Regions from separate parts of the Clostridium sediminicola genome, predicted to be linked through region 3. Evidence: riboswitches for the same ligand, from Rfam matches in the RefSeq annotation. Region 3 holds a riboswitch; each other region holds the start of a gene.
What was found. Region 3 has a riboswitch for thiamine pyrophosphate ahead of thiW (energy coupling factor transporter S component ThiW). Riboswitches for the same ligand answer to the same signal wherever they lie in the genome.

Region 1: it holds a riboswitch for thiamine pyrophosphate, as region 3 does, so the genes downstream of both, thiC (phosphomethylpyrimidine synthase ThiC) here and thiW (energy coupling factor transporter S component ThiW) in region 3, are expected to answer to the same signal.
Region 2: it holds a riboswitch for thiamine pyrophosphate, as region 3 does, so the genes downstream of both, ACQ3F0_RS00245 (energy-coupled thiamine transporter ThiT) here and thiW (energy coupling factor transporter S component ThiW) in region 3, are expected to answer to the same signal.
Region 4: it holds a riboswitch for thiamine pyrophosphate, as region 3 does, so the genes downstream of both, ACQ3F0_RS08710 (MTH1187 family thiamine-binding protein) here and thiW (energy coupling factor transporter S component ThiW) in region 3, are expected to answer to the same signal.

Annotation. Positions count from the first base shown of each region.
Region 1 covers NZ_BAABMF010000027.1:32,944-41,342, forward strand. Annotated here, with positions in the region: gene clpB (ATP-dependent chaperone ClpB) at 1-1,908, shown strand, start outside; gene thiC (phosphomethylpyrimidine synthase ThiC) at 2,017-3,327, opposite strand; TPP riboswitch at 3,667-3,774, opposite strand; gene ACQ3F0_RS24395 (ABC transporter ATP-binding protein) at 4,104-4,808, shown strand; gene ACQ3F0_RS24400 (putative ABC exporter domain-containing protein) at 4,811-6,382, shown strand; gene ACQ3F0_RS24405 (DUF5050 domain-containing protein) at 6,961-8,399, shown strand, end outside.
Region 2 covers NZ_BAABMF010000001.1:49,142-57,540, forward strand. Annotated here, with positions in the region: gene ACQ3F0_RS00230 (L-lactate dehydrogenase) at 1-251, shown strand, start outside; gene ACQ3F0_RS00235 (DUF5714 domain-containing protein) at 462-1,241, opposite strand; gene ACQ3F0_RS00240 (cell wall hydrolase) at 1,424-2,182, opposite strand; TPP riboswitch at 2,534-2,645, shown strand; gene ACQ3F0_RS00245 (energy-coupled thiamine transporter ThiT) at 2,724-3,323, shown strand; gene tenA (thiaminase II) at 3,333-3,992, shown strand; gene thiM (hydroxyethylthiazole kinase) at 4,036-4,860, shown strand; gene thiE (thiamine phosphate synthase) at 4,838-5,482, shown strand; gene thiD (bifunctional hydroxymethylpyrimidine kinase/phosphomethylpyrimidine kinase) at 5,517-6,296, shown strand; gene ACQ3F0_RS00270 (WG repeat-containing protein) at 6,733-8,399, opposite strand, start outside.
Region 3 covers NZ_BAABMF010000006.1:80,836-89,234, reverse strand. Annotated here, with positions in the region: gene gltS (sodium/glutamate symporter) at 1-435, shown strand, start outside; gene ACQ3F0_RS12075 (ABC transporter substrate-binding protein) at 970-2,370, shown strand; gene cytX (putative hydroxymethylpyrimidine transporter CytX) at 2,447-3,661, opposite strand; gene thiW (energy coupling factor transporter S component ThiW) at 3,708-4,205, opposite strand; TPP riboswitch at 4,353-4,461, opposite strand; gene ACQ3F0_RS12060 (ABC-F family ATP-binding cassette domain-containing protein) at 4,532-6,088, opposite strand; gene ACQ3F0_RS12055 (hypothetical protein) at 6,366-7,700, shown strand; gene ACQ3F0_RS12050 (response regulator) at 7,705-8,337, shown strand; gene ACQ3F0_RS12045 (sensor histidine kinase) at 8,348-8,399, shown strand, end outside.
Region 4 covers NZ_BAABMF010000003.1:409,618-418,016, reverse strand. Annotated here, with positions in the region: gene ACQ3F0_RS08735 (methionine ABC transporter ATP-binding protein) at 1-543, shown strand, start outside; gene ACQ3F0_RS08730 (methionine ABC transporter permease) at 544-1,206, shown strand; gene ACQ3F0_RS08725 (MetQ/NlpA family ABC transporter substrate-binding protein) at 1,223-2,050, shown strand; gene ACQ3F0_RS08720 (DUF1292 domain-containing protein) at 2,215-2,562, shown strand; gene ACQ3F0_RS08715 (DUF2726 domain-containing protein) at 2,767-3,435, shown strand; TPP riboswitch at 3,506-3,612, shown strand; gene ACQ3F0_RS08710 (MTH1187 family thiamine-binding protein) at 3,665-3,955, shown strand; gene ACQ3F0_RS08705 (ABC transporter permease) at 3,927-4,682, shown strand; gene ACQ3F0_RS08700 (ABC transporter substrate-binding protein) at 4,705-5,715, shown strand; gene ACQ3F0_RS08695 (ABC transporter ATP-binding protein) at 5,728-6,489, shown strand; gene asnA (aspartate--ammonia ligase) at 6,784-7,794, shown strand; gene ACQ3F0_RS08685 (cysteine desulfurase family protein) at 8,028-8,399, shown strand, end outside.

The sequences.
Region 1 (8,399 bases), on a different contig from region 3:
ATACCTGAAGGTTTGAAGAATAAAACAATTTTTTCACTAGACATGGGTGCTTTAATTGCTGGTGCTAAATATAGAGGAGAATTTGAAGAAAGGTTAAAGGCAGTTCTCAAAGAAGTTCAAAGCAGCGAAGGTCAAATAATCCTCTTTATTGACGAGATTCATACTATTGTTGGTGCAGGAAAAACAGAAGGTGCTATGGATGCTGGAAATCTTATAAAGCCAATGCTTGCAAGAGGAGAACTTCACTGTATTGGGGCGACGACATTTGATGAATACAGGAAATATATTGAGAAAGATAAAGCCCTTGAGAGAAGGTTCCAACCAGTTATAATCAATGAACCATCAGTAGAGGATAGTATTTCTATACTAAGAGGACTAAAAGAAAGATTTGAAATTCATCACGGAATTAGAATACATGACTCTGCTATAATCGCAGCAGCAAAAATGTCTGATAGATATATAAATGATAGATTTCTACCAGATAAGGCAATTGACTTAATTGATGAAGCGGGTGCAATGATTAGAACTGAAATAGATAGCTTGCCTGCAGAGCTTGATGAGGTAAGGCGAAGAATATTTCAATTAGAAATTGAAAATGAAGCTCTATCTCATGAGAAAGATAAGGCATCAAAAGAAAGACTAATATCTCTGCTGCAGGAACTTTCAGATCTAAGAAATAGAGATGATGAAATGACTGCTAAATATGAAAATGAAAAAGGGGATATTACTGGAATAAGAGATTCAAAAGAGGAATTAGACAGAGCTAGAGGTCAGCTTGAGAAGGCGGAAAGAGAATATGACTTAAATAAGGTCGCTGAACTGAAGTATGGTGTAATTCCACAAATCGAAGAGGAAATTCAGCAAAAGGAAAAGAGAATAAAAGAAAAGGGAGAAAATTCATTACTAAAAGAAGAAGTAACTGAAAATGAAATTTCTCAAATAGTTTCTAAGTGGACTGGAATTCCTGTTTCAAGATTAATAGAAGGCGAAAGAGATAAACTCCTTAGACTGGAAGATGAATTACATAAAAGAGTAATCGGTCAAGAAGGAGCAGTAATCTCAACTGCCAATGCTGTAATTCGTGCAAGAGCAGGACTTAAAGATATAAAAAGACCAATAGGTTCATTTATATTCTTAGGACCAACAGGTGTAGGTAAAACAGAACTTGCAAAAACCCTTGCAAGAACATTATTTGATAGTGAAGAGAATATCATCAGAGTAGATATGTCTGAATACATGGAAAAATACTCAGTTTCAAGATTAATAGGAGCTCCTCCTGGGTATGTAGGTTACGACGAAGGTGGTCAATTGACAGAAGCAGTAAGAAGAAAACCTTACAGTGTAATTCTATTTGACGAAATAGAAAAAGCACACGATGATGTATTCAACATATTTTTACAAATTCTAGATGATGGAAGGTTAACTGATAATAAAGGAAAAACCGTTGATTTCAAAAATACTATAATCATAATGACTTCTAACATTGGTTCTTCCTATTTATTAGAAAACAAAGAAGAAAATGATATCGAAGAAAATATTAAATCACAAGTAATGGATACGCTAAAAAGAAGGTTCAAACCAGAATTCCTTAATAGACTTGACGATATAATAATGTTTAAACCTCTCTCCATTACACAAATAGAAAAAATAATTGATATTTTCTTAGAAGAAATAAAAGAAAGACTATCAGAAAGAGATATTTCCCTAAACGTCTCCGAAAAAGCAAAAGTGCTATTGGCAAAAGAAGGGTATGACCCCGTTTATGGAGCAAGACCGTTAAAAAGATATATCCAAAATGCCCTTGAAACATCAATAGCTAAAATGATTATAAAAGGTGAAGTTTATAGTGGGAGCAATATCGTGGTTCAGGACAATAATGGACAATTGGTATATAAAGTTGAAGAGTAGTCTTTAATCATGCACAGTGCACAATTATTGATACCTTTCACTATGTGAAAGCTTAAAACTAAATAAAATATAAAAAAACTAAGCTTACAAAGTAAACTTAGTTTTTTGCTAGTCTTCTCTCAAAATATTAATATTCTCTCCATCAATAACCTTATTCATATTTCTAACGGCACACATTTTGCCGCACATTGTACAGGTTTTTTCATCATGAGGTATAGATTCTTCTCTATATTTTCTTGGCCTTTCTGATTCAAGAGCAAGATCGAACATTTTTTCCCAATCCAAATCTCTTCTAGCATCAGCCATTTTATTGTCCCAATCTCTAGCACCTTTTATGCCTTTTCCAATATCACCAGCGTGTGCTGCAATTTTTGTTGCAACGATACCTTCTTTCATATCATCTAATGTTGGGAGTCTTAAGTGCTCTGCTGGAGTTACATAACAAAGGAAATCTACACCAGCAGCAGCGGCAACTGCACCACCAATTGCATTAGTAATGTGATCATATCCAGGAGTAACATCAGTAACTAAAGGCCCTAGAACATAAAATGGAGCACCATGGCATAATTTTTTTTCTAAAACAACATTTGCTGCGATTTCATCAATTGACATGTGACCAGGTCCTTCTATTATAATTTGGACATTTCTTTCCCATGCTTTTAAAGTAAGCTCACCTAAAACCATTAACTCTTTTATTTGAGCAGCATCTGTAGAATCAGCAATACAACCAGGACGACAAGCATCACCTAGGCTGATGGTAACATCGTATTTTTCACATATATCTAGGATTTTATCAAAATGTTCATAAAAAGGATTTTCTTTATTATTTAATTCCATCCATGCATAAATTAAAGAACCTCCTCTAGAGACAATATTTAGTTTTCGCTTGTTTCTTTTGAAAACAGCAGCTGTTTCACGAGTTATACCTGCATGAATAGTCATGAAATCAACACCATCTTCTGCATGTTTTTCAATAACTCTTAATAATTCATCTACAGTCAAATCTTTTAGTTCTTTATCATAGAAGCCTACAGCATCATACATTGGAACAGTTCCAATCATTGCAGAGGATCTTTGGATTAATTTATTTCTAAATTCCTCAGTTTTTCCATAGCAACTCAAATCCATAATAGATTCAACTTTCATTTCTATGGCTTTATCAACCTTTTCAAGTTCTTTATCAATGTTACAACAATCTTTAGAGATACCCAAATTTACATTGACTTTTGTTTTGAGTCCGTTACCTACCCCCTCAGGTTTTATGCTTTTATGATTTTTGTTAGAAGGTATTGCTACTTGTCCCTTTGCAATTAATTCTCTTAATACTTCAATGTCCATGTTCTCTTTCTTTGCTACAATTTCCATTTCCTTTGTAATAATGCCCTTCTTAGCGGCATCCATTTGTGTTGAATAATTCATTATTAAAAAACCCCCTTTTTTTCTAATGCGTAATGCACAATTGTGGATACCTTTCACTAACGTGAAAGATTTTGATTTAAAGCTTTTGTAATTAAAAAAGAGGAAGCATTTTCAGCTTCCTCATAATACAGAGACAAACATTACACAAATTAATAGTTGTAGTTGTCTGTCTATAGATAATTCTTACGTAAACTAAATAGTCTACAATGAAATAAAAAAAACACCCAAACTAAAGTTTGCGCGTTATAGTTTTTGTAGAAATACTGCACCCAAATTAATTAAATAATTCATAAAAATGAAGAATATTTATTTAATTCTGTGCTGTACATTGCTAACTATATATTACGAACTTTACTTCCCTACGTTAGAATTATCTAAATCAGGTTATGAGGGTAAGAGAAAATATCTCAGTCTCAGCTTGTTAAACAAGCTCCCCTAGTAACAAATTGTATTCAATTTTATAAAATCTAATTTACATGAAGAATTATAACATATAAAGAAAATAATATCAAATTTATAGACAAATTGTTAATAAACAATTTCTAATTTGTAACAAATTTGAAACCTTTTTAACATAGAATAGTGTATAATGATAGATAAACTACTGCGTAGATTTATCTATATCAATGCATGATTCATAATTAAGGATTCCTTTTGCGATAGCAAAAGTACAGATTTCCAATCTGCGAAGCAGATAAAGGCTTAGTTGAAGATTTTCTGCAAGAAAATCAACATTAATTGTGCATTGTGAATTGAAAAGGAATGGGGGATTATATTTGTTATTTGTTAATGATTTAACTAAAAAATACGATGATTTTACAGCTGTTGATAATATAAGTTTTGAAGTCGATCCTGGAGAAATTGCAGTTTTACTTGGGCCTAATGGAGCAGGTAAAAGTACAACTATTAAGTGCATTACAGGACTTTTGAAGTATGATGGAAATATTAAGATAGGTGATTTTGAAAATAAAACAGTAGAAGCAAAAAAAATATTTGCATATATTCCGGAGACACCTGCTCTTTTTGATATGTTAACTGTGGAAGAACATATGGAGTACATTGCCCATGCTTATAAAGTTGGGGAATATAAAGAATATGCTGAAGAATTATTGGAGAGATTTGATTTAACAGATAAAAGAAAAAAATTAGGAAAAGAGCTTTCTAAAGGTATGCAACAAAAGGTGAGTATATGTTGTGGACTTATTGTGAGGCCAAAAGTTATTTTATTTGATGAACCTATGATTGGACTAGACCCTAAAGCAATCAAAGAATTGAAGAAAGTCTTTGTGGAACTTAGAGAACAAGGATGTTCTATTTTAATAAGTACGCATATCATAGATTCAATAGAGGAAATTTGGGATAAGGCATTAATAATGAATAAAGGTAATATTGTGCTTTCAAGAACTAGACTTGAAATTGAAAAATCAGGGGAATCTTTGGAAGAAAGATTTTTTGAAGTGACAGAAGGTAAGGAGGGATAGTATTGTCTTCTTTGTTTTATATAATGAGGAAAAGTTTTAAAAATCATTTATTAGATTTAAAGAAAAAACCATTGGCATTAATAGGATATATTTTAGGAGCTGCCTTTTTTATAGGTATGATAGTAATAAGTTTTATCATGCCATCAAATTTAGTCTCAAAGGCATCACCTGAAATTTTTGGGATGATTGTAACAGGTCTTTTAGTAATAGGAACATTATTACTTATAAAGGCTGCTGTGAAAAATGGTGGAACGTTTTTTAGACAGTCTGATGTTAACTTAGTGTTTACATCCCCTGTGTCTCAAAAAAAAGTATTGATATATGGATTTATAAAACAATTATATAGAACAATATTTTTCTTGTTTATATTTGTTTTTCAAATCCCAAATATAAAGAACAATTTTGCATTGTCTAATGAAGGTATTTTAATAGCATTATTTGCAGTATTTATATATTTGTTAACTACATCTGTTTTATCAATATTAATTTACTCATTAAGTTCAAATAGTAAAATGACAAAGTACATTATTGAAAAAGGTATTAATATATTATTAGCAGCTATTGTAATAGCATATCTATTTTACCTTTACAAGACAAGAGACATGTTTGCAGCAGCCAATGTATTGTTTAATTCACAATTGTTTATGTATTTACCTTTCTTTGGGTGGATTAAAGCACTACTTCTAAGTGCTATCGGAGTTGGAAATGCTACAGTATGGATTAATATGGTTTTACTAATTGGATTTTATGCCGTAGTTGTTGCTATTTTAGTTATGGTTAATACAGATTACTATGAAGATGTGTTAGGTGCTACTGAAAACTATGAGGAAGTTATAAAATTAAAAAAAGAAGGAAAGTCCATGTATGCTGGAATGAAGAATAAAAAGCTTAGAAAAGTAAATTCTAAATTTACAGGTACAGGCGCAAAAGCTATATTCCAAAGACATATGCTTGAATATAGAAAAGCGGGATTTTTATTTATAGATACAAGTACTATAGTATTTTTGGTTTCATCAATTGTGTATTCATTCTTTTTAAGAAGTGTTCAGGGTATTGACACTATACTTTATTTTTCTGTATACATGCTATTTATATTTTCATTCCAAGGAAAATGGATATATGAAAATACTAAGCCGTATATTTTTTTGATACCTGCAAGCTCAGCTAGTAAAGTTTTCTATGCAACACTAGCTGATAATATAAAACACTTTATTGATGGTATAGCATTATTTTTAGTAGCGGGGATAATTAAAGGAGCGGATCCAATAACTATTTTGTTATGTATAATAGTTTTTACAACCTATGGGTCAGTGTTTATTTATGGAGATGTTTGGGCAAGAAGCATTTTTGGCTCTGTACACAGTAAAAATTTAGAAGTATTTTTTAAATTCTTACTTGTAATAGTCATAACTATTCCAGGATTGGCTGCGAATATATTGATCTTAGTTTTTTTAAGAGATTTAGCTACAGCTAAATACCTTGGATATCTTGCTATGATCGCATATAATATTTTACTTTCAGGAGTATTGTTGATGGTTTCAAGAAGTGTATTTGAAAAACTAGAAATGAAGTAAATTTACAAATAGTTAATTGAAAAAATATGGAAATGTGGTAAAATATTCTTAGTGCGTGGGACAAACTTCCCGAATGCAGAAAAGTTGTTAATGTATTCGGGACAAACTTCCCATGTGTTTTTTTTAATAGTTTGTAGAAAAATAAACTAAAAAAATATTGTGTTTATTGTAAAAAGTTTAGGAATTTACATGATAAATATTAAAAAAAGTGATATAATATTCTTGAATGAGTTATCAGTTGGTACTAAGATGAATGGGAATTGGATAGAATATAGTATATGATTTAATTATTTGGCAAAGATAGCCTAGAAGTAAAAAGGTATAAACTTGAAACTTCTATTCTAATCACATATAAAAATGAGACCTGAGCATATGCTCAGGTTTTATTTTTGTGTTATATTTTATTGATTGAATCAGTTATAAATTTCATTCTTTTGAATTATTATCTTATGTTGAAAGATAGATTTGTGGCTTAATCATGATATAATAAGAGAAGATAGAAAAATAGAAATAGAAGAGGATGTAAACATAAAGTGGTTGTTTATATGAGTAACTGGAACTAACAGAGGAGGACTATTGTGAAAAGAACAGCAATACTGTTAATAACTTTGGCGCTAGCAATATCAGGCTGTGGAAAAAAAACTAATGATTATAATATAGAAAATAAAAATGGAGTTAGCCATGCAGAAATGGATAATGATTTAAAGGATTCCGCTAAAATTGAGGAAGAAAAGGTTGGTACCACATTAAAAGCTACTAAAGTACATTCATACAGAGATAATTATCAGGAGCAGCTCTATAATGAATACTTATATTATATTGACAAAGAAAACCATATTTCCAAAATAAACGAGGACACGGGTAAAGTGGACAAGGTTCTAAGGTCTAATGAGAAGATTCAAGATTTTACTATAAATAATGATAGAATTTTTTATTATGTAAATGAAGATTCAGTAAATAGACTCTATTTTATTGATATAAATGGAGGGAATATAAAAAAATCTATTGAAAATATAAATAGCGAACTTTCAGAAGAAGAATCACTTTTAGATAAAATTCTTATTAATGATGATGATATTTGTTATATAAAAGATAATGATATTCGTATAGCGAGTATTTCAAAAGGGACAATAAAGAGCTTACTTGAAGAAAATAAATTTATTGTTAAGGAACTTATTGATATAAAAAATGATAAACTCTATTTTAGTGCGACTCAAGGGGATAAATTATTAGTTTATACTATGGATACTACTGGAGAAAATCTTAGAATAATAACTCATTATAAAGAAGAAACGAAAAACTTGTCAGAAATATTCAAAATTTATGGTGATTACGTATATTACATTAATACGGATAGTGTAAGTAGGTTAATCAGGATGAATAAAAAAGGCGATAAAAAGAATGTTTTTACAGGTTATGATATTAAAATGTTTACAGTTGAGAATGATTTCGTTTATGTTTTAGATGGTTCAGAAGGTGCCATTAATAACTTGTTTGTATCTTATACTGATGGAAAAACAAAGTTAATAGATGATGAAGTTGTTAGTTATGATGTAGTGGAGGGTCAGATATTTTATATAAAAATAAATGAGGAGTCTAAGTGGGGAATTTATAAAAGCAATCTTGATATTGAAACCAATATTCTTGGAGAAGAGCAACTTATATTACTAGACCAAAACGAATATATTAGTGAGATGAAGGCTGCTATAGGATATGTCTATTATATATTAAAGAATGGAACTCTATGTAGATATAATGTTAGCACAGGAAGTGTAAAGGAAATTGCAAACAATGTATCACAACTGCAGCGAATAAGAGGAGCCATATGTTATGGTAGTTTACTTGTTGACACATTATATTTGAATAGTATTAATGTTGAAACCATTAAAAATATTGATGAAACACAATTAATTAGTTTGATTAATGATTTTGATAAAGCTTGGGAAGATTATGTAAATGAAGTAAACGAACATATAATGAATTATATCGTGCCACAAAGTCCTGTAACTAGGTATAT
Region 2 (8,399 bases), on a different contig from region 3:
ATGCGGTGTCTTTAGCAGTTAAAAGAATTGTTGAGGCAATAATAAGAGATGAAAATTCAATTCTAACCGTATCCACTATAATAGAAGGGGAATATGGTATTGATGGTATTTATCTTGGAGCTCCAGCAATAGTTGGCTCATCAGGAGTAAAAAAACTATTAGAAGTGCCTTTAAATGAAGAAGAGCTAGAAAAATTGCGAAAATCAGCTGAAACTTTGAAGAAGACTCTTTTAAAGCTAGATTTTGAATAGTTACTGCGTAGAGAATCTATTTTAGCTTCTAGCAATGTTTTACCAGTGTTGATATTAATATTTCTTTCCTTTTGCGATAGTAAAAGCACCTTATTCCAGTTAGTGAAGCTAACGAAAGCTTAAATCATTAAAGATTTTCTGTAAGAAAATCAACCTTTACTGTAGACTGTCAACTATAAATTGCGAAGAAAAGCGCTTCGCAATTTATAATTACTTTCCTCTAAAGTAACTGCACTTAGTTTCTCTACAGCCATGAGGATGCCGGTGATTATCTTTGCAAACAATATGTATTTCATGTGGAAGTTTTATATTTAAATGTTTTTCTGCAAGATAACAACTCTCAATTAAAGATGTGCGCATAAAATTTTTACAACAACAAGGACCTGTTTCATTAGCTATAGCATCAATTATATGAGAAACGACATGCATAGTAGTAGCAGTTTCTTTGTTTTTAGGGCATGCTGCTCCTAGTATAACACTAAAACAAGCTCCTATAGCTGGTGCTATTCCACAAATTCCTGTTAAACCACAATAGGCACCTATGGCTTGTTTTTTTGTACGATTTAATGCTTCTCTAATTTCATTATCTGTAATTTTAATTTCTCCATGATTTCTTATAGCTGTTAAAAAAGAACCAGCAGTAATCCATGCATGTTCACAGCCTAACATAGGGATAGAAGATATCTCTAATATTTTTTCTGCAATAATTAAAGGGTTAGATTCTTTTGAAGAAAGAGATAATTTTTGAATCAAATCGAATGAATCCTTACCATGACAATCATCACAAATATAATGGTTATTAGAACAATAAACATATCCTATTTCTTTTTTACCACATCTTATACATAGAAACTCTTTTCCAATATCCAAATACTCAAGTTTATTATTACAAATCAAACAATTTTCTTTACTCTGTCCAAGGTATTCACCTATACCTTCTTCATTAGGACCTCAACAAGATTGAGTATGCTTTAGTTTATCATCATTCATGATTTTCCTCCCTTAAATAAATTGCGAAGAAAAGCGCTTCGCAATTTATAGTGATAAGTTATAAGTGATAAGTGACAAGTTGAGGATACCTTAACTTGTCACTTGTCACTGTTTTAGTTCGTAGTTTATTTCATATCTTTTCTTTATTATAATTGAATCATCGTTTCAAATCCAACCATTTATTAATACGCGAATGTTAAGTTTTCTATAGAAACAGCAACAGGTTTTGATAAAAGCCATTGATTTGTAACAGTTGAATCATAAAAGAATAATGCACCGTTTGTAGGGTCTTGTCCATTAAGTGCTTCATAGGCAGCTTTTACAGAGTCTGCAGTTGCAGGTTTATAAATATGACCATTAAGGACAGGTGTAAATTGGTAATACCCATTTATTGTTTGGTAAATAACAGAACTTATTGAATTTGGAAAGCTACCACTTTGAACTCGATTTATAACTACTGCACCAACAGCTACTTTACCGGCATATGGTTCTCCTTCTGCTTCAGCAGTTATTAATCTAGCCAGTAAGTCTACATCACTTTGAGAATAATTGATTACTCCTGAAGGTGGTTTTACGCCTGGTATATTTAATGTTTGCCCTGGATAAATATAGTTATTCCAAATATTATTTGCTTTTCTTAGATTATTAATAGATACTCCATATTTTTTTGAAATTAAGTAAAGAGAATCGCCACTTTGTACTTTATGAGTTTCACATGATACATAGATAGCTTGTCCAGGATAAATACTTGTACTTTTTAAACCGTTATCATTCATCAAAATAGTTGAAGAAGTATTAAATAGAACACCAATTTTATATAATGAATCTCCAGGTTGAATTTTATAAGTTGCTGCGAAAACATCATTTGTTGAGAAAAAAGAAATGCCTACTGTTAAAGCACTGGCTAAAAGAATAGTTTTCAAACTTTTAAATTTTATCATTTGTATCCTCCTAAGGTTTGGTAAAATATTTAATCATAAATAGATAGTAAGTAGTAAACTATCATAGAAAAAATGAGGGGTCCCGGCAATCTACGGGAATAATCGACGTCAAAGTCATTTTATAATAAAAAAATTTCTTAATCAATGGAAGTTGTTTGTAGTTGTAGCAATATAAAGAGTTATGTGAATTATATAGTATAAATAATATATAATATTAATTTTTTATGAACGAGGTGTAGATAGGAGTACTAAAGAACTAGTGGACAGTATTATGGTTTGTATTGCTTCAGAAATAAATATTTTGTAAAGGGGCTTGACTATTTTTGTGGAAAATTCTATAATTTAGTTATAATTTAATATTCAGGGGAGCTTGTGCAATCAGGCTGAGATGATATCTAATGCGATGAATACCCTCAAACCTGATCTGGATAATGCCAGCGTAGGAATATGTTTTAGCGTATTTTAGCGTGTTGCCTAATTGGGTAACACGTTTTTTTTATGTAGTTTTTAGAATATCAAAATATTACAAGGGGGAACAAAAATGAACATAGCGATTATTTTAGCAATTATTTTCACACTGGCAATATTAGTAGTAAGTATCAAAAGATTGAGAGGATTTAAATTTGAGGCAAGAGTGATTTCAAGAATTGGTCTTGTGGCAGCCATAACCATAGTTCTTTATATGATAAAACTAGTACCATTTCCACAAGGTGGAGGGTGTAGTTTATTATCTATGCTTCCAATAATGATTCTTGCTGTAGTTTTTAGCACTGAAGAAGCAATAATTTGCGCAATAATTGTTGCTAGTTTAAAAATAATTATTCAGCCACCATATTACCCACTTCAAATACCATTAGATTATTATGGCTCAATGATGGCCATTGCTTTTACACCAATGTTTGGAGTTTTTAAGAAATCAGAGTTAGTGGCTGGAGCACTTACTGCATCCGCAATATCAATATTTTTTAGTATATTATCAGGGGTTATTTTCTTTGGAGAATTTGCGCCGGAAGGTATGAATGTATGGCCTTATTCTATTATCTATAATGTATTAGGGTCTGGTGTAGAAGCAATACTATGTGTTGTTGTACTAGCAATAATACCTTTAACAAATTTAAAAGTGTTACAACTAAGAAATTGAGGTGAGAGTATGAGTTTTTCAAAACGACTAGTAGAAGATGAAAGAGTTTTAAAGTTCTATGAGGATTATATGAAACATCCTTTTATTAGAGGATTAAAGGACGGAACATTGGACAGAGGTAAGTATAGAAACTATTTGATCCAAGATTCTTTATACCTTAAGGACTATGCAAAAGTTTATGCACATGCATTCTTGTTAGTTAATAGGGTAGAAGACTTACAATTTTTACATACGTGTATAGGAGTAGTAATGTCTGATGAAACCAATATGCATATAAAATATCTTCACGATTATGATCTTGATGTATACAAAGTTGATGATATGGTAGTAAAACCTGCCAATAGAGAATATTTAGATTATATGCTAAGCTTTGCGGAGGGTGGGGATATAAAAGAAATATTTATGTCTGCGCTGCCATGTACTTTAACATATGAATATATTGGGAAAACATTAAAACAAGAATGTGGTGATAGTTTATCAAATAATTATTATGGTCCATGGATTGAAGCTTATGCAGGAAAAGAATTTGAAGAGTTTAGTGTAGAATCATGTAAGTTATTAGATAGAATTTGCATTGGAATTGATAAAGAAGAGGAAGAAAAATTGATAAATATTTTCCTTGAAGCGTGCCAGCATGAGATGAACTTTTGGGACATGAGCTTTGAATAAAAATAAATTAATTTGTTTTATAAAGTAGAGAAGGAGTGATTAAATGTTTAAAAAATTATTAGAGAATCTAAAGTTAAATCCACCGCTAGTGCATAACATAACAAATTATGTTACTGTAAATGACTGTGCAAATATTGTTTTGGCAGCAGGGGGATCACCTATAATGGCTGAGGGAGTAGATGAAGTAGAAGATATTGTTTCAATAAGTAATGCTCTAAATATTAATATAGGAACACTTAATGCAGCAATGATAGAATCTATGGTAAGAGCAGGAAAGAGAGCTAATGAACTAGGTTTACCAGTAGTTTTAGATCCAGTGGGAGTAGGAGCTTCTAAGTTAAGAAATACTGCAGTAAAAACATTAGTTGGAGAAATAAATTTTTCTGTTATCAAAGGAAATATGTCAGAAATAAAAGCTTTAAACTCAAATTCAAAAAATACAGGTGGTGTTGACGTACAAGAGGATGATGTTATTGGAGATAATAATATCGATGAATCTATTGAATTTATAAAAAAGGTCTCTAGAAAGTTTAATTGTGTTATTGTTGCTACAGGGGCTATTGATATTGTTACAGATGGTGAAAAAGTAGCTTTGATACGTAATGGTCATGAAATGATGTCAAGAATTACTGGAACAGGTTGTATGACAAGTAGTGTTATTGCAACATATTGTGGTCCAAACAGAGATGATATTTTTGGAGCTACTGTTATGGCTATTACAACAATGGGGTTATCTGGAGAAAAAGCTTATGAAAAGGTAACAGCTAGAAAAGAAGGAACAGGTTCTTTTAGAACATATTTAATTGATGGAGTTAGTTTGATGGAGTTGGAAACTTTAAAAGAAGGTGCTAAGATTGAAAGTAGATAAAAAATCTTTATTACTATATCTTGTGACAGATAGAAGCTGGTTAGGAGAAGATAGCTTAATTACTCACGTTAAGGAGAGTTTAATCAATGGAGTTACGTTTCTACAGTTAAGAGAAAAAGATTTAGATGAAAATAGTTTTTTGAATTTAGCTTTAGAAATAAAGGATTTAGCTAAAGAATATGCTGTTCCTTTTGTAATTAATGATAATATAGATATTGCCTTAAAAAGCAATGCTGATGGAGTACATATTGGACAAGATGATATGTCTATAGATAAAGCTAGAAAAGCTATTGGTGAAGATAAGATATTAGGTGTTTCGGTAGGAACAGTTAATGAGGCTATAGAAGCCGAAAAGTTAGGAGCAGATTATTTGGGAATTGGTGCAGTATTCTCAACAGATACAAAAAAAGATGCAGGAGCGGTTACTTTTGAAACACTAAAAAATATTTGTCAGTCAGTTGATATTCCTATAGTTGCAATTGGTGGAATTAATAAAGAGAATGTTTCATCATTAAAAGGTAGTGGCATTGATGGGGTAGCAGTAATCTCAGCTATTCTAGCTAAAAAAGATATTGCTAAGGCAACTTGTGAATTAAAAGATATTTGTGAGAGGATTTTTTAGAAGTCAACTGTCAACTGAGAAAAGGGGTGTTTGTATGAAAAACGTATTAACTATAGCAGGTTCTGATTGTAGTGGAGGAGCCGGTATACAAGCAGATTTAAAGACGATAATAGCTAATAAATGTTATGGAATGAGCGTAATTACAGCATTAACGGCACAAAATACAACAGGGGTTTATGGAATAGAAGCTTGTTCAGTTGATTTTGTAAAGAATCAAATGGATTGTGTTTTTACAGATATTTTCCCTGATGCAGTAAAAATTGGAATGGTATCATCCATCGAGATTATAGAAGCAATTGCAGAAAAGTTGAAAGAGTATAAACCTAAAAATATTGTTATTGACCCTGTAATGGTTGCAACTTCAGGATCTAAACTTCTTGACGAAGATGCAATACATAAGCTTTTAAATAAATTAATACCACTTGCAACGGTTATTACTCCTAATCTTTTTGAAGCAGAAATCTTGTGCGGATTTGAAATAAAAAGTTCAGATGATATGATAAAGGCAGCTGAAAAAATTGCTGGAAATTATGATGGTCATATATTAATCAAAGGTGGACATCTTGAAAACAATGCTAATGATTTATTATTCTCTAATGGAGACATACATTGGTTTGAAGGAGAAAGAATAGAGAATTCTAATACCCACGGCACAGGATGTACATTATCTTCTGCAATTGCTAGTAACCTTGCTTTAGGATATAGTGTTGAAAAAAGTATAGGAAATAGTAAAGAATATATTACTGGTGCATTAAGAGCAAATTTAGATTTGGGAAAAGGTAGTGGACCATTAGATCATTCTTATAGAATTTGATTTAAAAACAATGATGTTTATGTTGTAAATTTAGAGAATCCAATTTTGGATTCTCTAAAATACAACAAAATATGTTATTTATTATAAAGTTTAGATATAAAACTATTATACGCTTAGCGATTTATAAAAATCTCCCTCTTTATTTTTGTATAGGAATTTATAAATTTTTTTAGCAATTTTATACTTATCAAGTGCAGTTATATCAACACATTGCAGTGTTGTGTAAAAATTTTACACTAATTTTTAAATTCCATCCTTCAGCGAGTAGAAGAAGCATATATAGCGTAAAAGTCATCTTAACAAGCTTTAGAAATTCTTATTTATTTTCGTAATATATGCGTTAAGAAAAATTATTGTTTGAGTGCAACGAGTTATAATTTTTTAGTATATATTTAAGAAAATAAATTAGAATTTCTTAGTGAAGTGGAGTGACTTTCTAGCTATATATGCCTTTGTTCATCATTCCTTCAATTTGGTTAAAGGGTATTTTAAAGGTTACAAATCCTGCAGCATAAGGACCTATTTCATAAGGGGGAAAGTATATATACAAATTTTCATCGTCCAAATAGAAGGGTTGATCTTCTTTTATACTTTTAAAAGAATCCTTAAAGATATACTCGTACTGTGGATCAGTTTCAATCATATTTTTAATGATTTTATTTAATTCTCCAACCCAATACACACCGCCCATAAATAAATCTCCTAGGGTATAAAACTTTCCTGTCACTAAATCTATACTAGGTGTCTTTTTAACAGGCATTCCATGTGCTGCTCCTAAAGGATAATAATACCCAAAAATGTCTAGAGTTAATAGATTATTTTTAAAAAATTGTACAGAAAAATCACCAAAATAATTATAGTTTAAAACATCATCTGGAGATACAATGTAAGGAGATTTTAAGTTTTCTTCAAACAATGGCTCAAAATAAGATATTTCTATTAATTTTTTATTTATATTTTTTTCTACTTTTTTATTCGATACTCCATTAACTGCAGGATTATATATTAAGTAATCTATATTTGGACTATATTTGACCTTAGTGACTGAATACTTTTTGCTAAGAAGTATAGTATCATTTGGTTTATAAATTATTTTACCTGATTTACTTAAATAGTATGGATAAAAATCAATATTTGCATAGACTATATTATCCTTAAGTCCTAATTCTCCACTTCCTTTTTCAATAGGAAGGCTATTATCAATTTTTCCATTTTTATTAATAAAGAAAGTATACTCATTATCAGATCCATAAGCTAGTTCTTTATTATAATTACCGACAGCTAAGTAGTTAAAATCACTTAATTGTTTGCCTGTTGTATCTCCTATAGCGTATATGCTAGGACTTGTAAACTTATCTTCTCCAATTGGCATTCCAAGGGCGAAACGACTTTCACCTAAATAATATATTTTGCTATAAATAGGCTGAAAAATGTAGTTTCCATTTTGATCAATTACACCATAGGGACCATTATAACCATCTTCTGTACTTACTACTGCGAAACCATCTTTAAAACCTCCAGCAAAAGAATAAATAGGTTTTATAACTACTTGTCCTTTTATGTTAATATAACCTGATTTATCTCCATAAGATTTGGAAAAAACCATTAAGCCATTTCCATATTGACTTACAATTTCATAGTTATAAGTGTTTATTATATTTCCATATAAATCTATCAACGCATACTTTTTATCTTTGATTTTAACTAATACTACACCATCTATAAAATCATTAGCTTGGGAAAACTTTGGAGGTATAATTTCATTTCCAAATCTATCTATATATCCGTAAGTATAGGAGTTAGTAGAATTAAGTATCCCAATCATTGCTCTAGACTCTTTATAATCACCTACATAGTTGTAAGGTTTATTTGTCATTATATTACCTTTTTCATCCATAACACCCATATTGCCATTTAATATATAGGTAGCACGTCCTTCTTTAAAAGAGTTAATATTGTCATAAATAGGCTTAATAACATATTCCCCTTTAGGATTTATTGCCCCTGTTAAGTTATTTTCCTGGACTATAGCTATATTAAATTTATTAAAATCGTTAGCATTTTGGTATTTTGGTTTTAAAATAAATTTTCCTTTTCTATTAA
Region 3 (8,399 bases):
ATCGTTCGTAATGTATATGATGCTATTAAAAAGCCGACTGATAAAGCTATTTATCAAGAAATTGATGTAATTGGAGAAGTTTCTTTGGGATTATTTGTAACTATGGCAATAATGAGCATGAGATTATGGGAATTAGCTGCATTGGCAGTACCAATGATGGTATTATTATTTGCACAAATCTTATTGGTTTACTTATTTGTTACTCAAGTTACTTTCAGAGCTATGGGTAAAGATTATGATGCTGCAGTTATGGCTGTTGGACATTTAGGATTTGGAACAGGGGCAGTGCCAGTTTCAATGACTACTATGAAAACTGTTTGTGATAAGTATTCATATTCAAGAATTGCATTCTTTGTTGTTCCTATCGTTGGAGGATTAATTAGCAACTTTACCAATTCTGCTATTATAACTGCGTTTTTGAATTTCTTTAAATAATAAAATTTATTTTTAATTTGGGGTAGGAGATACCTACCCTGTTTTTTTGCTAGATGGTTTATTTTTGCTGTTATATTAATTGTAACAATAAAAATAAGCTATCTAGAAAATAGTTAGCTTTAATAGTTAATCCATAAATATTTAGTAAGTTTTGTTATTTTACTGTGGTGCAAATCCACCCTCCTTTGCGCACACCCATGATGTGCAGATGAAAAAATAGCTAGGGTAGTCCAAACTTTACAAGGTATAAGGATTTGAGAAAGTTATCCTGCGTGGTGCCAACTACGTTACCCCTTTAAAATTTAAAATATAAAGCTATTAAAATAGTATTAGATTAATTCTAACATTATTTTTAATAGCTTTTTTAGGTTTTGATTAAAATATATCATTATTAAAGTAATTAGATAATGCTTTTAGTCTTTGTAAAGAAAAATTGTTGATATAGAATAAAGAATATTTTGTAATCTAAACATGGAATATGCGCTATATTTGTAAATAATTACTAAATTTAATCTTTACAGAGGAGTAGGAAAAATGATAATAAAATTTAATATAAAATCATTATTTATTATTTTAACGATTGTTGTATCATTAGCTGGTTGTGGTAAAAAAGACAAGGAACAATCAACTCAAGATTATTTAAATGGTGAAGTTAAAATGGAAACTATTCACTGGTGGGGAAATTATGGTGGTAGTAAGAAATTTTTGATAGAGATAGTAAACGAATTTAATCAGACTATCGGAAAAGAAAAGGGGATATTCATTCAGTTTAGAAACTATGAAGGTACATATTATGAAAATACCATTGAGGTTGCATGTAATGCAGGTGAAGGACCAGAATTGATTAAAGTCAATAATGAAATAAATAAGTTTGCGGAGATAGGATGGATTTTACCTATTGATGATATGCCAGGTGGTAAGGAGTTCTTAGCAACACATAATCAAGATGTTTTGTTACCGATAACTCATGTAGTGGAGGGAAAAACATATAGAGTACCTATAACAAAAATATCTTATAGAGTAATTTATAATAAAGATTTGTTCAAAAAAGCAGGAATTGTTGATGAAAATGGGGAAGCAAAAGAACCTAAAACATGGGAAGATGTTAGAGAATATGCGAAAATTATAACAGAACAAGGTGAAGGTGTTGAATACGGATTAGGAGTTCCTCTGAAATGGGATTATTATATAACTAATGGTATAATACCACAATCTGTTGCTGCACTAGGAATTGACCAAGGATTTAACATGAATACAGGAAGATATGAGTGGAGTAAATATAAACCAGTATTAAAAATATTAAGTGAAATTTATAAAGAGGGAAGCTGGTTTCCAGGAGCAAAATGGAATAGCAATGACGTGGTTAGGGTACAATTTGCTGAAGGAAAAATTGGTATGTTAACAGCTGCTAGCTGGGATGTAGGTGTATTCACAACTCAGTTCACTACAGATATTGATTGGGCAGTCGTAAAACCATTAGTAATTGATTCTAATAAACAATATAAAGAAGTTTTACAAACAGGAAGTCTTGTATGCATAGGGCAAGCTGCTGAATATAAAAAGGAAAAAACAATGGAAGCATATAAGTTTATAGTTAAAGCAGCGTTAGCAAAAGCTTACGAGACAGGAATGCATATACCATATTCAGATGATATTGAAGGGATAGTTATAAAACAACCAGAGACAGAACAACTTAAATCTTTTGCAAATACACCTAATTCATATTTTAGAAAACAGGTACCTACTACAGCTTTAAGACTAGAGGGGGATGACTATTCAGAAGTATTTACCAATATACTACTTGGAAAGATAGATATAGATAGAGGGTTAGATGATTTAGAAAAAAGATATAATGAATCATTAGATGAAGCAATAAAAGAAGGGTTAGATATAAATCTTTATATAGATAAAGATTTTGATATTAAAGTTAAATAATTTTTGTAATAAGTGATTAAAAAAATAGGGAGGATTGATATATCTTGAATCGTCCCTATTTTTTTAGATAACCTGTCTATTTTTCATTAAGCTTCCATGATTTCATAAAACTCCAGCTTACAAAATACAACAATCCAGTCACTATCATTGTAGGAAGGGTAGCCCCTAGTATAAAATCATACCTTATAAATACATAGTATAATGAAACACCTATAATCCATACAACAACAGCACCTATATTCAATAAAAGTTTTTCGTCAACTTTTGTTCTTACCTTGATGATAAAGTAATCAGTTAGTAAAATTGAAAATAATGGAGCAAAAACTGAGCCTATCGCATACAAGAAAAAGTCGTAATTTTCAATAGCAAATACTAATGATATTAATGTACCTATAACTGTCATAAATATAGAAACTTTCTTTTCATTAAGTTTAGGCATAAGATTTAAAAAAGTAACCCCAGCAGAATAAGCATCCATAAAAGTAGTTGTTATTGTAGATAAGAAAACAATTCCGAAGGCTGTAATTCCAAGATTTGCAGCTAACATAATAGCTGATGGATCTGGATTTTGAGTAACAATAGCAGCACCTAGACCAATAACGTACATCCATGAGCTTCCTAAAAAATAACCAATAAAACTACCGTAAGTACCAGCTTTTTCAGATTTTGCAAATCTAGTATAGTCTGCGATTAATGGTAACCAAGAAAGTGGCATTACCACAGAAAGTTCTAGGGCTCCTCCGAATGAAATAGAATTATCACCTATGCTACTAAACAAGCTTTGATTAGAAAATATAACTGATGCAAGCACAAGAGTTAAACCAAACAATAAAACAACGGCTATAACATTTAATTTCTTAAAACTTTTTATTCCAAGGAAAATCCAGAAGCAAATACATAATCCGATTAATATAATCCAAAGGGATATGTTATTAATGTTCCATAGAGTATCGCTTATCACATTTAAAGATAGAGCAGCTGATTTAATCATTATAGCTGTCCATCCCAATAATTGAAGTACATTTAAAATAGAGAATAAATAAGTGCCATATAGTCCAAAAGAAATTCTTGTTGAGGTAATCGCGGGTATTCTCTCACGAGTTCCTATAATTCCACCTAAAGCTAAGATTACTGTACCTATAAGATGTCCAATTATAATAGTTACTAAACCAATTTTAAAACCAAGAGGAGCAATAAATCCCCCAGTTAATATTTCAGCTATTGATATAGAAGCTCCGCACCATAAAAATGCTAAACTCCAAAAAGATAATTTGTTTTCATTATTTGCCATATTATATACCTGCCTTTTTGTATAATCATTAGAAATAATTTGTTTATTAATGTAAGCTATCTTTTAGCTTTAGAATTTTCATTGAATCTAATGTCTTTATCAATATATAAGCAATGATACTTCCAACTGTAGTACTGAGTAGAAAAGGTATAACAAAGAAAAATAAAGCAACTGATTTACCCATAAATAAGGTAGCAACAGGGTATGCGATAATCCCACCAATAATTCCTGTTCCCAGTATTTCACCAAATACAGCAATTAAATATTTTTTAGTATGTTTGTACAACATAGCTGCAAGGAATGCTCCAATCATAGAACCAGGAAAAGCTAAAAGAGAACCAGTACCTAAAATATTTCGCATTAATGAAATGCAAAATGCGATAGATACACTATAGATAGGCCCGAGAGTGATTGCTGAAAAGACATTGATGAAATGCTGCACAGGAAAACATTTTGAGGCACCAACAGGGAAAAAAATTAAACTTCCAGTTACGATGCCAAGTGCAGTTAATAGTGCTGAAAAAACTAATTTTTTGGTTTTCATAAGAAATTCTCCTTTTCAATAACAGGAGTTGAGAGTTAACCTTCAAACAAATATATCAATTAATATTTTAACTAAGGTAATAAGAGTGAAAGAGTTTTTATGGAAGTGAAATAAAAAAACACAAATCCGTAGATTTGTGTTAGAAATTACATTTTCATAAACAACGTCCTACGCTGGCATTATCCAGATCAGGTTAAGGGTCTAAGAATTTAATTCTTACTCTCAGCTGGAATTACCAGCTCCCCTGTGTTAAAATTTACTATTTTATTATAAAATTATCTTAGCATAGCTCATGATTTTAATCAAGAAAAAATTGCGAAGCGGTTCTAAACTATTTTAGTCGTCCAGGACTCACAGTTCCATACGTCGGTTACTATATCGTTATAGAATTCTGGTTCGTGGCAGATTAAAAGAATGCTACCTTTGTATTCTTTTAGTGCACGTTTTAGTTCATCTTTGGCATCTACGTCAAGGTGATTAGTAGGCTCGTCTAGAACAAGTATATTTGATTCTCTGTTTATTATTTTACATAATCGAACTTTAGCTTGTTCACCACCACTTAAGACTAGCACTTTACTTTCTATGTGTTTAGTTGTAAGACCGCATTTTGCTAATGCTGCACGGACTTCGTACTGAGTATATGAAGGAAACTCTTGCCATACTTCCTCTATACAACTATTATAATTAGCTTCTTTTATCTCTTGTTGAAAATATCCAATATGCTGATGGTCGCCTAGTTCAACTTCACCTGAAATGGCAGGAATTTCACCTAAAATACTTCTAAGTAAAGTTGTTTTTCCTAGACCGTTAGCACCAACTAAAGCAATTTTTTGTCCACGTTCCATAAGCAAGTTCAAAGGTTTAGATAGAGGTTCATCATATCCAATTACTAAATCTTTAGTTTCAAAAATTAGTTTATCTGGAGTTCGTGCAGGTTTAAAGTTGAAAGTTGGTTTTGGTTTTTCTTTATCTAGTTCTATAAGCTCCATTTTATCTAATTTCTTTTGTCTAGACATTGCCATATTTCTTGTAGAAACTCTAGCCTTATTTCTAGCAACAAAATCTTTTAAATCTTCGATTTCTTTCTGTTGCTTTTTATATGCTGCTTCTACTTGTTTTTTTCTAGCTTCATAAACTTGTTTGAAGTTATCGTAGTCTCCTACATAGCGATTTAGTTCCTGATTACCCATATGGTAAATTAGATTGATTACACTATTCAGGAATGGAATATCATGAGAAATCAAGATAAATGCATTTTCATATTCATTTAAATAACGTTTTAACCATACAATATGTTGTTCATCAAGGTAGTTTGTAGGCTCGTCCAAAAGAAGTATATCAGGCTTTTCTAGTAGAAGTTTAGCTAATAATACCTTAGTTCTCTGTCCACCACTCAATTCTTGAACTTCTTTATCTAAACCAATATCATTCAATCCTAAACCAGAAGCAATCTCTGTAACCTTAGCATCGATTATATAAAAATCATTATGATCAAGAATATCTTGGATTGTACCCATTTCTTCCATCAATTGTTCAAGTTCATCTGGGTTAGCATCGCCCATTTTGTCACATATAGTTGTAACTTCTTTTTCTAAATCAAAAAGATATTTAAAGGCACTTTTTAGTACATCCTTTATAGTTGTTCCACTTTGTAGTGATGTGTGTTGATCTAGATACCCAACTCTTACACGCTTAGACCATTCGATGGTTCCGTCATCGGGCTCTAATTTACCTGTAATTATATTCATAAAAGTAGATTTACCTTCACCATTTGCACCAATTAAACCGATATGTTCTCCTTTTAAAAGTCTAAAGGATACATTATCAAAAATAGCACGATCTCCAAAACCATGACTTAAATTCTTTACTGTTAAAATACTCATTATTTGATTCCTTTCTTAATTATATTTATGCTTTGCAATAGATTATTTTATTAAATTCTATGATTAACTAATTTAATAGAGATTTTATTAAAAACTATGTTCTACTAGATACTAATAGAAAGACACATATTAAATTATATAATAGTTACTTAGCATTTTAAAGAAGAATATATAGTATAATTTTATATAAAAACTAGTGACTTAAGCTACTTTAAAGTGACATTGGGGTAGTGTATACTAAAAATAGGAAGTATGTAAATTTTCTGGAGGAAGTAAGATGGGTGATGGGAGATATTATTCAACGCATCAATTTTGTACTATTATTTTTTTAACAATACTCATTATTTTTTTAATTATTAGTACAATGCTTAGCGTATATAGAAATTTTGGGAGCAAAGATAGTAAGTACGTTTTATCTATATATATTTTATCAGGAGCATTACTCTTTTTAAGGTTTGTAGAAGAAGTTATTATATCTGAATACATTGCATATATAATAAAAAATATTGAAAGTATGATTTTTTTGGTTATAAATTATATGTTACTTGGTTATTTGCTAAGGTATGTTATTAGTAACTACTACAAAATCACAAAAAAATTTATACAATTAGTTAATATTTTTTCATGTATGTTTTTTTCAATACTTCTACTAATGTCACTTTTAAATAGTAAGTTTATTATAAAAGAATATTCCTTTTTTTCAATTAGGTTTGGAATAGGATATATGATTCTTTTATATGTTGCTTTTTGGTTGATATTGATTTCAACTAGCTTTATTTTCCTTCGAAAGCCAGATAAAGATTTTGATACAAAACTTTTCAATAATAAGAAATTTTCTATTGCTATTTTTATTTTTTGGATAATACCGCTTTCAATTTATATCTTAGGAATATTACTCCATTCTTATAATATTATCGAACTTTTTATGTATTTGCTATTTTTGATAGGGTTTAATCTGATAGCTAATTATTTAAGACCTTATAGAATAACATCATCAATTTTTTATAATGTAAAAGACTTAATTCTTGATTATGTATTTATTATTGATATTAATGGAAGTGTAATTCATAAGAATAATAGTGCAGAATTATCAGAAGTTTTTCAAAATGTAAAGAAAATTGATGTAGATAATTTAGAACCATTATTTAAAAAGAAAATAATGATAAGAAGTTCATATAATAAAAAATTTATTAAATATTTAGATGAAGGAAGTAACAAATATTTTTCTTATAACATTAAAAATTTAAAAAATAAAGATGAAATAGTTGGCAGCATTATAACTTTTATAGATATAACCAAACTTATTAAAATGTTAGATAATTTAAAAAAACAACAATCAGATACAGAGAAAATAAATGAAAAATTGTATCATTACTCAAAAATCGTTTATAGATTAGAAAAGGAAAAAGAGATAAACATGCTTCTCGACCAAATAGCAGTTAATCAAGAAAAGTCAATGCATGAATTGAGAAATCATATACAGGAGTTAATTCAAGAACAGGATAAAGAAAAATTTGCTCTTGATATTGAGCATATAATTTTGGATGCTAAGAAAGATTTAGCAGATGTTAGAAGTGCTGTTTCAGCATATATGCAATATTATGGAGGATAGAATAATGAAAATTATAATAGCTGATGATCAAGTATTGTTAAGAAAATCAATAGGACAATTAATAAGCAGTGATCCTGATATTACTGTAGTGGACATGGTTGGAACAGGTAAAGATGCTATAGAATCTTGTAATAAGAATATGCCTGATATAGTTTTGATGGACATAGAAATGCCACATATAGATGGGATTTCAGCCTTGAAAATGATCAAAGAAAAGCACCCAAATATTAAAGTTATTATTTTAACCACATTTGATAATACGGATAATATAATAGAGTCATTTGTAGGAGAGGCGGATGGATATGTTGTTAAAGATATTGACTGTGAGGAATTAATAGCAACTATAAAATGTGTGAATTATGGACTTACTGTTATACACAACAGTGTAAAAAAAATTATGATTGATAGATTTAAGAAGATGAGTAGCAATAAGAGAGTATATACGGATATTCTTTCTTTAGAAGAAATAGAAATTATTAGATTAATTGTGATGGGAAAAAGCAATAAAGAAATTGGAGGAAGTTTTAATTATACTGAAGGTACAGTAAAAAATAAAGTGAGTAGAATATATGAAAAATTAGGCATAAGTGATAGATTACAGTTGGCAGTATATGCAGTAGAGAATGGTATTGAATAGAGGTATGATTGTGGATTATTTATTAAAGTATGAAATAGCTACTATATGTATTGTGCATATAA
Region 4 (8,399 bases), on a different contig from region 3:
GCAAATGATCCGAAAATAATTTTGTGTGATGAGGCTACTTCGGCACTTGACCCCAATACTACACAATCTATATTGAATCTTCTTAAAAGTATAAACAAAAGATTTAGTATAACAATTATTGTTATTACACACGAGATGAATGTTATTAAAAATATATGTAACAAGGTTGCAGTAATGGAAAATGGACAAATAGTAGAAGCCGGTAGCGTTATAGAAGTATTTTCAAATCCTAAAACTGAAACTTTAAAAAGTTTTCTAGAGGATGATATTCTCTATGTTCCTAAAGAGATTCTAATCAAAAATAAGGAGATTTATGAAAATGTACTAAAAATATCTTTTTTGGGAAATAGATCCGAAGAACCGATTATTTCCAATATGGTAAAAAAACATGATGTTGATGTAAATATATTAGCTGGAAATATTGAAAATATCCAAGATACTAATTTAGGACATCTTGTAGTAAAAATTTCTGGACAAGAAAAAGATGTTCTATCTTCAATAAAGTATTTAAATATGAATAATTTGAAGGTTGAGGTGATTTAATTGTTATACAATATTGTTAATTTATTTAATTTAATATTACCATCACTATTTGACACTATATATATGGTATTTTTCTCTACAGTATTTTCTCTTGTATTAGGATTGCCTTTAGGAGTAATACTTGTGATTACAGAAAAAAATCATATATGGGAACATAAGAAAGTAAATGGATTTTTAGGATACATCATAAATGTAATGAGATCTCTACCTTTTATAATTTTAATAATAACTATATTTCCACTGTCAAGATTGATAGTGGGTACTGCAATTGGTTCTACAGCAGCAATTGTTCCTTTGTCTATAGCAGCAACGCCTTTTGTTGCAAGAATAGTTGAATCCTCCTTAAAAGAAGTGCCATGGGGGATAATAGAAGCATCTTTATCCATGGGAGCAACAAATAAAGAAATAATATTTAAAGTATTAATTCCAGAAGCAATGCCATCCTTAATTTTAGGGTTGACACTTACAATTATAAATTTACTTGGATATTCTGCTATGGCAGGAGCCATTGGAGGAGGTGGTCTAGGAGATTTAGCAATAAGATACGGTTATCAAAGATTTAGAACTGATGTATTGATAGGAACTATAATTATATTGATAATTTTTGTTCAAATCATTCAAAGTACAGGGAATTTTATAGCAAAACGAATAGATAAAAGATAAATAGGGGGTATTTATAATGAAAAAATCAGGATTATTATTAATTATTTTATTAGTTTTTACTTTAGTATTGGGAGGCTGTTCATCTAAAAGTGATAAGGGGCAACAAGCAAGCGGAAGCGAAAAGAAAAAAATAGTTATTGGTGCAACACCTGTGCCACATGTAGAAATCCTTAATGTAGTAAAACCTTTGCTAGAGGAAAAAGGAATAGAATTAGAAATAAAAGAATTCACAGATTACGTAACACCAAATATGGCATTAAATGATAAAGAACTAGATGCAAACTTCTTTCAACATGTGCCATACATGGATGAATTTTCAAAGAGTAATAATGTAGAATTAGTTTCAGTTGCAAAAGTTCATGTAGAACCTTTAGGAGCATATTCGCAAAATATTAAATCAAAAGATGAAATAAAAGATAATGCAATAATAGCAATACCAAATGATGCAACTAACGAGGGGAGAGCATTACTACTTTTACAAAAACAAGGTTTAATAAAATTAAAAGATGAAAATGGACTTACTCAAACACCACTTGATGTTATAGAAAATCCTAAGAATTTGCAGTTTGAAGAGTTAGAGGCTGCTCAATTACCAAGAGTTCTTATAGATGTGGATTTTGCAATAATAAACACAAACTTTGCATTAGAAGCAGACTTAAATCCAACAAAAGACGCAATTTTTATAGAAGATGCTGATTCTCCTTATGCTAATATAGTTACAACAAGACCTGATAATAAAGATAAGGAAGAAATAATAGAATTGATAAATGCTATAAATTCTGAAGAAGTTAAGGATTTTATTACTAAAGAATATAAGGGAGCAATAATTCCAGCGTTTAATTAAATAAAGAAAATTTTATTTGCCTATTGCAATTTATAGATATATCAACTAATATAGTAATGATTAAGCCAAGAAGTCAGTTGAAAAGAAACTATTTCGTGGCGTGATTTAATAGCATTGTAATAGAAAATAAGTTTAATTTAAGTTAAACAAAAGGAGAACTAAAAATGGATAAACATAATTGTAATTGTAACGAACATAATCATGATCATGACTGTAACTGTAATCATGAAAGTGAAGACATGTCAATAATGACTTTAATTTTAGACGATGACAAAGAATTAAAATGTAATGTAGTAGGTATTTTCCCTTGTGATGAGAGAGAATATATAGCATTGCTTCCTATGGAAGAAGAAGATGTTTTATTATACCGATATGAAGAAAATGGAGAAGAAGTAGCTTTAAATAATATCGAAGATGATGCTGAATTTGAAAAAGTTAGTGATGCTTTTTGGGATATGGTAGATGAAGAAGCGGATGAAGAAATGTTTGAAGAAGCAAATAAAGAAAAATAACATTAAATTTAGAATATCTAATTAAAAAGGACTGGAAATAGATTTGTAATTATAAAATCTATTTTCAGTCTTTTATTAGTTTATTTAATAGTAAGCAGAAGCACGAAATATAAAATATACCAATATATAGAAAAATATGGTATAATATTAACTGAAGTTTGATAATGTATTAAAGTTTTTTGATAATAAAAAAGGAGAATAGATATGATGTTTATAAACAATAAAAAGCACATGTATGTTTCTAAAAAACAGTTATTATCTCAAACAGAATTAGCCTTTTACAGTAGTTTAAGAAAAGTTATCCAGGACGATACTATGATATGCCCTAAAGTGGCAATTAATGAAATTTTTATGGAAATATTTGAAGAAAAAAAAGGTAATTATAAAAATATAAACAAGATAACTATGAATCCTATAGACTTTTTAATATGTAGCTCTAATAATTTAATACCTATTTTGGGAATAGAATTAGAAGAGGAATCGTATAACCGTATGAATAGAATAGAAAGAGATCGCATACTAAATACACTTTTTAATGAGGCCAATTTGCCTTTATTAAGATTTAAGAAAAAGGAAAAGTATGAAATACAAGAGATAAAAGAAAAATTAGATTTGATATTTGTTCAAAGTGAAAGAAGTATCGATTGTGTAGTTGCCACCATTGAAACTGATTCATTGATAAAAATGGACAAAAATCAATCCAATATAAAGCGAAATAAAAATGTTAAACTATTATGTCCTGTTTGTGGAGCTGAGATGATACTTAGAAAAACAAGAAGAGGGCGTAATAAAGGAAAAGAATTTTATTTATGTTCTAATTATCCAAAGTGCAAGGAAGTTTTAAAAAGAACCTATAAATTGAGTGTTTTATGATGAAAAAGTTAAATTTTTGTAAGTACAATCTTGATTAATTACAAAAAAGAGTATATAATAACAATTGAAAAAATAATAATCTGGGAGCTAATGTTTTTGGCTGAGAGGGGATACGAAAATTCCGACCATGAACCTGATCTGGATAATGCCAGCGTAGGAAAAAGTTAGTAGTATACTGGTGCCTATTCAAGGTAGCAGTTTTTTTGTTTTAGAAAAGGGAGGATTTAATATGTCAGTTGTAAATGTAAGTCTACAAATATTACCTGTTGTTCCAGAAGAAAGAATTTACCCAGTAGTAGACAAGGTAATAGAATTGATACAAAAAAGTGGGGTAAAATATGAAGTAGGACCAATGGAAACAACTATGGAAGGCGAGTTAGATGAATTGTTGAATATTGTAAAAGAAGCTCAAAGTATATGTGTCAATGAAGGCGCTAGTAGAGTGGTTTCCATGGTGAAAATTGACTATAAACCTGAGGGTGTGACTATGAATGAGAAGGTTGGAAAATACAGAAAGTAAAGTTTTACCTAGTCTTTTCATTATATTTCTTATTGTTTTATGGGAAGTAATTATTAATAAATTTGAGGTACCTAAGTATATACTTCCAGCTCCAACGATAATAATAAATTCACTAATAGAAACAAAAACTGTATTATTAATGCATGCTAAGACTACGCTGATTGAAGCATCAATGGGGTTTATAATGGCGACTATTTTTGCTGTTGTATTAGCAGCTTTAATTAACAAGTTCAAATTATTAAAAAGAATTTTATATCCAATTTTTATTATTTCACAAACTGTACCTATTATTGCATTAGCACCATTATTTATGATTTGGTTAGGATTTGATATTCTTCCTAAAATAGTAATTGTTATGTTAGTATGCTTCTTTCCAATAGTTATCAGCGTTACTGAGGGATTGGAAAGAGTTGATAAAGACATGGTAAATATAATGAAAGTAATGAAGGCTAGTGAGTGGGATATTTTCACAAAAGTACAATTGCCAGCTACCTTACCATCTTTTTTTTCAGGGCTTAAAATTGCAGCTACATACAGTATTATGGGAGCCGTAATTGGAGAATGGATAGGAGCTAAAAGCGGTTTAGGGGTTTATATGACACGTGCTATGAGTTCTTTTAAAACCGAAGCTTTATTTGCAGACATAGTAATAGTTGTTTTCATTAGCATAATCTTTTTTAAGTTAATAGAACTTTTAGAAAAAATAATAATGCCTTGGAATAGGTAAGATAAACAGAGGAGAGAAAAAAATGTTAAAAAAAATAAGTTATTTAGTAACAACTGTATTGTTATCTACAATGGTATTAGCAGGATGTGCTGCTAATAATAATGAACCTGAAACTGTAGAAAAAGAAAAAGAATTACAAAAAATAACTGTTACTTTAGATTGGACACCAAATACAAATCATACTGGACTATATGTAGCTAAGGATAAAGGGTATTATAAAGAAGTGGGATTAGAGGTTGAAATTGTTCAGCCATCAAGTGGAACAGCAGAGCAATTAGTTGCAGCAGATACTGCACAATTTGGAATTAGTTATCAGGAAGCAGTAACATTGGCTAGATTGGAAGGTGTACCAGTGGTTTCTATTGCAGCTGTTATCCAGCATAATACTTCTGGCTTTGCTTCTATTAAAGATAAAGGGATAGAAACTCCAGCAGATTTTGAAGGAAAGAAATATGGCGGATGGGGTTCACCAATAGAACAAGCAACATTAAAGGCTTTGATGGAAAAGCATGAAGCTGATGTTGATAAAGTAGAGATTTTAACTAGTGGAGCAACAGACTTCTTTGCTTCTAGCGAAAATGATATAGATTTTGCATGGATTTTTGAAGGATGGACTGGGGTTGAAGCTAAATTAAAAGGCATAGAATTAAATTATGTTGATTTAGGTAAGGAAGAAGCTGCACTAGATTACTATACTCCAGTAATTATTACTAATGAATCAAATATAAATAATAATGAAGAATTAGTTGAAAACTTTATGGCTGCTACTGCGAAAGGTTATGAAGAAGCAATACAAAATCCTAGTGAAGCTGCTACTATTTTAATCGCTAATGCACCTGAATTAGATAAAGATTTAGTAATTGCAAGCCAAGAATTTTTAAGCAAAAAATATAAAGATGATGCTGCACAATGGGGAGTGCAAAAGAAAGAAGTTTGGGATAACTATACAAACTGGCTTTTTGATAATGAATTAATTTCTGAAAAAATTGATACAGAAAAAGCATTTACTAATAAGTTTTTGCCTAAAAAATAAGGAGTATTTTAAATGGATAAACCTAAAATCCTTTTGAAGAATCTACATAAAGATTTTATTTCTAATAATGATAAGCTGAGTGTGTTAAAGGAGATTAATTTATTTGTAGATGAAGGTGAATTTATTTCAATTATAGGTCCAAGTGGATGTGGAAAGAGCACAATCTTTCATATATTGACGGGATTACAGCAAGAATATAAAGGAAGAGTAGAAATTGGTGGAGAGCCGTTACAAAAAATAAAGAAGAAAATGAGTTATATGCATCAAAAGGATCTTTTAATGCCTTGGCGTACTTTAATAGGAAATGTAAGGCTACCCCTTGAATTACAAGGATATAGTAAAAAAGAAGCTTCAAATAAAGTTAAAGAGTTGTTGCCCATATTTGGACTTGAGGGATTTGAAAATGCGTATCCAAAGGAATTATCAGGAGGAATGAGGCAGAGAGCAGCGCTTCTACGGACAGTATTGATAGATAGTGAGATAATGCTACTGGATGAGCCTTTTGGAGCATTAGATGCAATAAACCGATCTAAAATGCAAGAATGGCTTTTGGATATATGGAATCAGTTTAAAAGAACAGTAATGTTTATTACTCATGATATTGAAGAAGCTATATATTTATCAGATAGAATTTACGTCTTGAGCGAAAGACCTGCACAAATAATAGAAGAATTAAATATTGAATTTTCTAGACCTAGGGAAAAAGACATTGTAGTGACTCCAGAATTTTTAAAGTATAAAAAAATATTGATGAATGCTCTTGGAGAAATATAAATTTACATACCGATGAAGTTAATTTTAACTTTATCGGTATTTTTTTTACGTTTAGTAGCATTAAAATAAAAAAATGATACTGTAGTCGATTTTAGTTCAACTTACTTTTGTGGTTTAACCATACAATTATAAAATAATAAAAAAAATAAAAATTAAGTTATAAAATTATCAAAAAATGTTGACATATATGTTATAATTGATTAAGAAATAAGAATATTATTGCTAAATTAGAACTAAAGGGGGTGAATCTTTATTAAGGTTAGTAATTTTAACTATATCCTTAGTAAAGAAAGCATGGAAAATAAAATACAATTAGGGGATTACAATCCTGTTTTAAATTTAAGAGAAACTGAAATAGGTATAAAAAAAACTAAAGATTATTTTGAAAAAAGTTTATCTGAAGCATTAAACTTAATGAGAATTTCGGCACCATTATTTGTTAGAAGGAATACTGGGATAAATGATAATTTAAACGGAATTGAAAGACCAGTAAGTTTCGATGCCCTTGATGTTAAAGATTCAGATTTAGAAATTGTACAATCACTAGCTAAGTGGAAAAGAATGGCTTTATATAGATATGGATTCAATGTTGGAGAAGGTTTATATACTGATATGAATGCTATAAGAAGAGATGAAGAATTAGACAATTTACATTCTATTTATGTTGACCAATGGGATTGGGAAAAAGTGATTAACAAAAAAGATAGAGATTTAGAATTTTTGAAGAATACTGTAAATAAAATTTATAGTGTATTTAAAGAAACAGAAAACTATGTTAATAGTTTATATCCTGAAATTGAAAAGTTTTTACCTGAAAATATTACTTTTGTAACATCACAAGAACTTGAAGATAAATATCCTGAATTAAGTCCAAAAGAAAGAGAAAATGAAATTACTAAGGAAAAAGGTGCAGTTTTTGTTATGCAAATCGGAGGAACACTAAACTCTGGTTCTAAACATGATGGTAGATCACCAGATTATGATGATTGGAATTTAAATGGGGATATATTATTCTGGTATCCGATATTAAACTGTGCACTTGAATTATCATCTATGGGAATAAGAGTTGATGAAAAGGCTTTAAGAAATCAACTTGAAATAAGCGGTTGTAGTGATAGAGAAAGTTTAGATTTTCATAGAATGTTATTAAATGGTGAATTACCTTATACTATTGGTGGAGGTATTGGCCAATCAAGAATATGTATGTTCTTTTTAAGAAAGGCTCATGTTGGAGAAGTTCAAGCTTCTGTATGGTCAGATAAAGTAATTGCGGAATGTAAAGAAAAAAATATATTATTATTATAATTTCAATATGGAATAAAATAAACGGCGCATTAATGTGCCGTTTATTTTATTCCATTTTATTATATAATCAAAACTACTAACCGCTCTGAATTAAAACCTAGTAAATGTATAGTAAAAGTAAATATTGCATAATAAAATATTTATAAGCATATTTCAAGGGTAATTAATATAAATAGTGTTTTAATGTACAGAATAATGGAAACAATAAATAGTAGTAGAAAGGGTGTGCTTTTATGGAAGTTTACTTTGATAATGCAGCAACAACGAAACCATATGATGAAGTAATCAACGAGGTAGCCGATGTTATGAGGAATTATTATGGTAATCCATCTTCCGCTCATAAGCTTGGAATTATTGCTGAACAAAAAATGGAACAAAGTAGAATAGAAGTTTCAAAAGTTCTAAATTGTAGTAAAGATGAAATTATTTTCACATCTGGTGGAACTGAGTCAAATAATCTTTTAATAAAAGGATTTGTTGGAAATAATGGACATATAATTACAAATGATATTGAACATCCTAGTGTATTGAATACTTTTAAAGAATTAGAAAAAAATAATTGTAGTGTTACATATATTAAGGTGGATAGGAATGGACAAATAGAT